Regions from separate parts of the Actinoplanes sp. NBC_00393 genome, predicted to be linked through region 2. Evidence: predicted binding sites of a transcription regulator. Region 2 holds the regulator's gene; the other holds the start of a gene.

Region 1 (3,360 bases), 2.1 Mb from region 2:
CCGAGACCGCCGGCGGCACCACGGTCGCCGTGCTCAAGAAGCTCGTGGCGAGTGGCAAGCTCGACCCGGCGAAGGAGACCGTCGTCTACAACACCGGCGAGGGTCTGAAGACTCTCGACGCCGTTGCCGGCCAGGTTGGACCGACACACACGATCAAACCGTCGCTGCGTGGAGCCCGCGAAGCTGGCCTGCTGGGATAGCTCTGTGTAACCGGCTGTCAGCCGGTTGTCGAAGATTCCCTCCTGGAGGGACTTGCGATCCGATCTCCGGATCGGCAGGATGCATGACGCGGGAGGACGCGACGCCGTACGAGGCCCCTCACCTGAGCTTGGCGACAATCTCCGAGGGACCCAACGACCCCAGTGCTGACCCATGCGGAGGCAGTGGTGCGTCCGTCCTCCCGACCAAATTCCTACCGCCGCTTCCAGCGGGCCGCCCACGGCCGCAGCGGCAGGTCCTCGGGATAGCCGCCGTCCTTCAGCCCGGCCCTGCGTTCGAAGAAGTTGCGGACGCCGTAGGACCTGGTCAGGGAGTACGACCAGCCGCAGGCCAGCCAGTAGGCAGGCCAGAAGAGCGGTCCGAGTACGGCGTACTGGCCGGCGTGCCGGCTCTCGTGGGCCAGCAGCGCCGCCCGCTCCTCGGCCAGCAGCCAGTCCGCGGTGCGCCGGGTGAGGATCACCGAGCCGACCGTGAAGCACGAGTTCGGCGGCACCCGCAGCCGGTATCCCTCGGCGATGATGATGCCGTCGCGGCCGCGCCGGACCCGGGCCCCGGACAGCAGCGCCAGCAGCAGGCCCGCGCCGGTGGTCCCGTTGATCGTGGTCAGGAAGGTGCGCGTGCGATGCCGCATCAGATCCTCCGCCGCATCTGCAGCTCGGCGAGCGCCGGGACGGTCGGGTGGCGCAGCCGGACCCCGGTGTCGGTGAAACCCAGTTTTTCGTACGCCCGGACGGCCCGATCGTTGCCGACCACCACTTCCAGCATCAGCTCGTTGCGCCCGGCCGCGGCGGACCAGTCGGCCACCGCGTCGATCAGCTGGGCGAGCACCTTGCCACCCCGGTACGCCGGAGTCAGGTACACCGCGAAGACCACGGTGCAACCCGGCTCGTCCGGGACGGTGGTCCCGCCGGCGTGCCCGATCAGCGGCCCGCCCGGGTCGGCGATGAACTGGGCCGTCTCCGGGCCGGTGGCGGACTGCCGGATCCGCTGCCGGTAGTTCTCGTGCGGACGGGCGGCCGCCTGGGCCAGTGTCTCCAGGAAGGCGAGGGGACTGTCCGCCAGCATCTCCAGGCGCAGCGCGCGCATCCGCCCGGTGTCCTCGGGGATGACCCGGCGCACGGTCCAGTTCTCCATGTGGTTCTCACTACCGGGCGGACGGCGTCGCGGCAACCGGCTTGGCGTAAAGAGGACGCCCGACCTGGGCCTCAAGATCTTTGCCGGGAAACCGCGGCCTGTTCGAGGGTTTCGCGGGAAGATGGGGTTTCTTGCACTCGCCATCGGAGAGTGCTAAACAAGTGATTGGCACTCGCGCCTGCTGAGTGCCAGCAGGTCGGGACGGTGGGGTTCCGGTCGCGGCGTCGCCATCGGCGCCGGGGCACGGAACCGGTCGTCGCGGGCTATCCGGCTCGGCCTGAGGACGTCACATCGCCAGGTGGTGACGTCCACAGACGTTCCTCAACGTGCGGAGAGCGGGGCCGAACAGGCCCGGCGCCGCGGATGTCCGGGAGGACAACGCCGTATGGCCAAGATCATCGCATTCGACGAGGAGGCTCGTCGGGGCCTCGAGCGGGGCATGAACCAGCTCGCCGACGCGGTCAAGGTGACCCTCGGTCCCAAGGGCCGCAACGTGGTTCTCGAGAAGAAGTGGGGCGCCCCCACGATCACCAACGATGGTGTATCCATCGCCAAGGAGATCGAGCTCGAGGACTCGTACGAGAAGATCGGCGCTGAGCTGGTCAAGGAGGTCGCCAAGAAGACCGACGACGTGGCCGGTGACGGCACGACGACGGCGACCGTTCTCGCCCAGGCCCTGGTCCGTGAGGGCCTGCGCAACGTCGCCGCGGGTGCGAACCCGATGGCCCTGAAGCGGGGCATCGAGGCCGCGGTGGCGAGCGTCTCCGAGGGTCTCTCGCAGCTCGCGAAGGACGTGGAGACCAAGGAGCAGATCGCCTCCACCGCCTCCATCTCCGCCGGTGACTCCACGGTCGGCGAGATCATCGCCGAGGCCATGGACAAGGTCGGCAAGGAAGGCGTCATCACCGTCGAGGAGAGCAACACCTTCGGCCTCGAGCTCGAGCTCACCGAGGGTATGCGCTTCGACAAGGGCTACATCTCGGCGTACTTCATGACCGACGCCGAGCGCATGGAGGCCGTCTTCGACGACCCCTACATCCTGATCGCGAACAGCAAGATCTCCGCGGTCAAGGACCTGCTGCCGGTCCTCGAGAAGGTCATGCAGTCGGGCAAGCCGCTGATCATCATCGCCGAGGACGTCGAGGGCGAGGCCCTGGCGACCCTGGTGGTGAACAAGGTCCGTGGCACCTTCAAGTCCGTCGCCGTCAAGGCCCCGGGCTTCGGTGACCGCCGCAAGGCCATGCTGGAGGACATCGCCATCCTGACCGGTGGCGCCGTCATCAGCGAAGAGGTCGGCCTCAAGCTGGACGCCGCTGACCTGTCCCTGCTGGGCCAGGCCCGCAAGGTCGTCATCACCAAGGACGAGACCACCATCGTCGACGGTGCCGGCAACGCCGAGCAGATCCAGGGCCGGGTCAACCAGATCCGCGCCGAGATCGAGCGTTCGGACTCCGACTACGACCGTGAGAAGCTGCAGGAGCGCCTGGCCAAGCTGGCCGGCGGTGTTGCGGTGATCAAGGTCGGCGCGGCCACCGAGGTCGAGCTGAAGGAGCGCAAGCACCGCATCGAGGACGCCGTTCGCAACGCGAAGGCGGCCGTCGAGGAGGGCATCGTCCCCGGTGGTGGCGTCGCGCTGGTGCAGGCCGGCAAGACCGCGTTCGACAAGCTGGACCTGACCGGCGACGAGGCCACCGGTGCCAACATCGTCAAGGTCGCGCTCGACGCCCCGCTGCGTCAGATCGCCGTGAACGCCGGCCTCGAGGGCGGCGTCGTGGTGGAGAAGGTGCGCAACCTGGCGGCCGGCCACGGCCTGAACGCTGCCAACGGTGAGTACGTGGACCTGCTGGCCGCGGGCATCATCGACCCGGCCAAGGTCACCCGCTCGGCGCTGCAGAACGCCGCGTCGATCGCCGCGCTGTTCCTCACCACCGAGGCCGTCGTGGCCGACAAGCCCGAGAAGACCCCGGCTCCGGCCGGCGCCCCGGGCGGCGGTGACATGGACTTCTG
Region 2 (3,360 bases):
CGGTCATCGCCTGCACGGCCAGCTCGCCCCGGTCGCCCTTGGCGATGCCCTGGACCACCACCAGCCGCGGATCGGCGGCCGGCTCCTCGGCCCAGCTGAGCATCATCAGTTCCACGCTGCCCCGGCCCACCGAGGTCACCTCGCCCCGGGCGGTGCCGCCCCGCCCGTCGGCGAGGATCAGCGCCTCACCCACGCGGAGCCGCTGCACGGTGGCGGCATGGTGGCCTTCCGGCCCGTCGAGCGTGAACGACGAGCCGGCGGGCAGATTCTCGACCAGGAACAGCGGTGCGGACACACCCGCACGGTACCGGGCGGGCCGCCCACCTGCTCAAGCCCGGCGGCCGCGCTGGAGGCCGGGACCACCGGCCTGCCTCGCGCGGACTCCCGGTGACGGTCAGGATTCGGCGGAGCGGCCCGTCACCGTACGATCAATGGCCGTTGAAAGCGTCTCGCATGCGGCTGAAGAAGCCGCCCTGCTTGCTCAGCTCCGCCACGTCCTCGCCGCGGGTCTTGGCGAACTCGCGCAGCATGCGCTCCTGGTCGGCGGTGAGCTTGGTCGGCGTCTTGACGTCGAGGTGCACGTAGAGCTCGCCGCGGCCCTGGCCGCGCAGGTGCGGCACGCCCTTGCCGCGGATGCGCAGCGTGCTGGCCGGTTGCGTGCCCGGCTTGACCTCGATGTTCTCCTCGCCGTCGAGGGTCTTGATGGTCATCCGGGTGCCGAGCGCGGCGGCGGTCATCGGAAGGGTGACCCGGCAGTGCAGGTCGTCGCCCTTGCGCGAGTAGACGTCGTGCGGCCGCTCGTGGATCTCCACGTAGAGGTCGCCTGCGGTGCCGCCGCCGGGACCGACCTCGCCCTGCTGGGCCAGGCGGATGCGCATGCCGTCCTCGACGCCCGCCGGGATCTTCACGGTGAGTGAGCGGCGGGTGCGGATGCGGCCGTCGCCGGCGCAGGTCGGGCAGGGGCTCGGGATGACCGTGCCGTGGCCCTGGCAGTTGGCGCAGGGACGCGACGAGACGACCTGGCCGAGGAAGGTGCGCTGCACCGACTGGACCTCGCCGCGGCCGGCGCAGACCTCGCAGGTGGCCAGGTGGGTGCCGGGCGCGGTGCCGGCGCCGGAGCACTGGGTGCAGAGGACCGCGGTGTCGACGGTGATCGGGGCCTCGACCCCGAACGCGGTCTCCACCAGGTCGAGTTCGAGGCGCAGGATCGCGTCGGCGCCGGGCCGGGTGCGTGGTCGCGGGCCCCGCGAGCCGCCGCCGGCCGCGGTGCCGAAGAACGCGTCCATGATGTCCTGGAAGCCGACGAACGGGCCGGCGCCACCGGGACCGCCGCCGGGGCCACCGCCGCCGGGCGCGAGCGGGTCACCGCCGAGGTCGACGATCTGCCGCTTCTGGTCGTCGGACAGCACCTCGTACGCCGCGTTGATCTCTTTGAACTTCTCGTGCGCCTCGGGATCCGGGTTGATGTCCGGGTGATACTGCCGAGCCAGTTTGCGGTAGGCGCGCTTGATCTCGTCGTCGGTGGCTTCCCGGTTCACACCGAGAATTCCGTAGTAGTCCTTGGCCACGGGGTTTGGAGTCCTCAATCGTCTGCGCGAATCCGTCAATTCTGTGCCAACAGGTCGCCAACGTAGCGTGCCACTGCACGAACAGTAGCGATGGTGCCCGGGTAATCCATGCGGGTCGGGCCCAGCACACCGAGCCCACCAACGATCGTCGCACCCGGTCCGTAACCGCTGCTCACCACGGACGCGGACCGCAGGTTGTCGATCTCGTTCTCGTCGCCGATCCGGACCCGGGTGGTGCTGGGCTCGAGGTCGCCGATGAGCTTGAGCAGGATGACCTCCTCCTCGAGGGCTTCGAGGACGGGGCGCAGCGTGCCCTGGAAGTCCAGCACACCGCCGCGTGTCAAGTTGGCAGTACCCGCCAGCGCGAGGCGCTCCTCACTGCGCTCGACGAGGGTCTCCAGCAGCACCGAGGCGAGACAGGCCATGTCGCCGCGGCGCTCGGGCGCGCACTCGTCGACCAGGTTCTGCACCAGAGGCGGCGCGTCGGCGAGTCGCTGACCAGCAAGTTTCTCGTTGACCCGGCGCCGCAGCTCCCAGACGTCCTCGGGCGGGAGCGGGCCGGGCATCTCCACCAGGCGCTGCTCGACCCGGCCGGTGTCGGTGATCATCACGAACATCAGCCGGGTGGTGGAAATCGGGACAAGTTCCAGATGGCGCACAGCGGAGCGGGACAGGCTCGGATACTGCACCACGGCGACCTGCCGGGTGAGCTGAGCCAGCAACCGGACAGTGCGGTGCACCACGTCGTCGAGGTCGACCGCGCCCACCATGAAACGCTCGATCGCACGGCGCTCGGCCGGGCTGAGCGGCTTGATCCGGGTCAACCGGTCGACGAAGAGCCGGTAACCGGCGTCGGTGGGCACCCGGCCGGCACTGGTGTGCGGCTGCCGGATGTAGCCCTCCTCCTCCAGCACGGCCATGTCGTTGCGGACCGTGGCCGGCGAGACGCCGAGCTGGTGGCGCTCCACGAGAGCCTTGCTGCCGACCGGCTCCCGGGTCTCGACGTAGTCCTCGACGATCGCCCGGAGCACCTCGAGCTTGCGGTCATCCAGACTCATATGACCCCTCCCCCTGACTGGCACTCCCGCGGATAGAGTGCCAGTCTACGTCGCGCCGGGCAGCTACGCGATGATCGAAAGTAGGACCGGGTGCAGACGTGCCGGGGAGGGCGGGCTCAGCCGGAGTGAGCAGCGGATCTAGCGTGTCACCATGATCGAACCGCCTCGTCCCTCCGGTGACGGCAATCCCGGGGACTTCCCACCTCCGCCGTACATCCCGCCGACCTCCGGCGCCGGCGGCTATCCGCCCCCGCCACCACCGCCGCCGGGCTACCAGCAGCCGGGTTACGGGTACGGATACCCGCCACCCCCGGCGGCCGACGACCGCAGCTGGATCCAGCTGACCCACTTCATCAGCGCACTCCTGGCGTTCCTGACCGGCAGCACGCTCGGCTGGGTGATGCCGCTCATCGCGTTCCTGTCGCGGGGCAGCCAGTCGCCGGCGGTCCGCGCCGAGGCGGCGCAGGCCCTGAACTTCCAGATCCTCTGGTCGATCATCACCGTGCTCGGCTACTTCCTGATGTGCGTCCTCGTCGGTTTCGTCATCGTCCCCGTGGCCTGGCTGATCGCCTGGATCGTGCCCCTGATCGCCGGGTTCAAGGCGACCGGCAACCAGCCGTTCCGCTACCCCTTGAACATCTCGATCATCAAGTGACCCCGGACGCGCCGGGCACGGTCCGGCGCGCCTCACAACACGTCGCGGATCACTGCGTCGGCCAGCAGCCGTCCGCGCA

The links. Region 2 encodes HrcA, which represses chaperone genes, less so after heat shock. Its sites were predicted from a motif close to GGTTNGCACNCTCNNNNNGAGNGTGCNAACC; they were not measured.
Region 1: a site for HrcA is predicted at 1,482-1,512, ahead of groL (chaperonin GroEL). Genes of this name have one in related genera too.

The regions. Positions count from the first base shown of each region.
Region 1 is NZ_CP107942.1:7,854,765-7,858,124, reverse strand. It holds gene thrC (threonine synthase) at 1-200, shown strand, start outside; gene OHA21_RS36385 (hypothetical protein) at 413-850, opposite strand; gene OHA21_RS36380 (GNAT family N-acetyltransferase) at 850-1,353, opposite strand; gene groL (chaperonin GroEL) at 1,739-3,360, shown strand, end outside.
Region 2 is NZ_CP107942.1:9,969,873-9,973,232, reverse strand. It holds gene OHA21_RS46270 (16S rRNA (uracil(1498)-N(3))-methyltransferase) at 1-295, opposite strand, end outside; gene dnaJ (molecular chaperone DnaJ) at 429-1,568, opposite strand; gene hrcA (heat-inducible transcriptional repressor HrcA) at 1,604-2,626, opposite strand; gene OHA21_RS46255 (DUF4870 domain-containing protein) at 2,778-3,281, shown strand; gene hemW (radical SAM family heme chaperone HemW) at 3,314-3,360, opposite strand, start outside.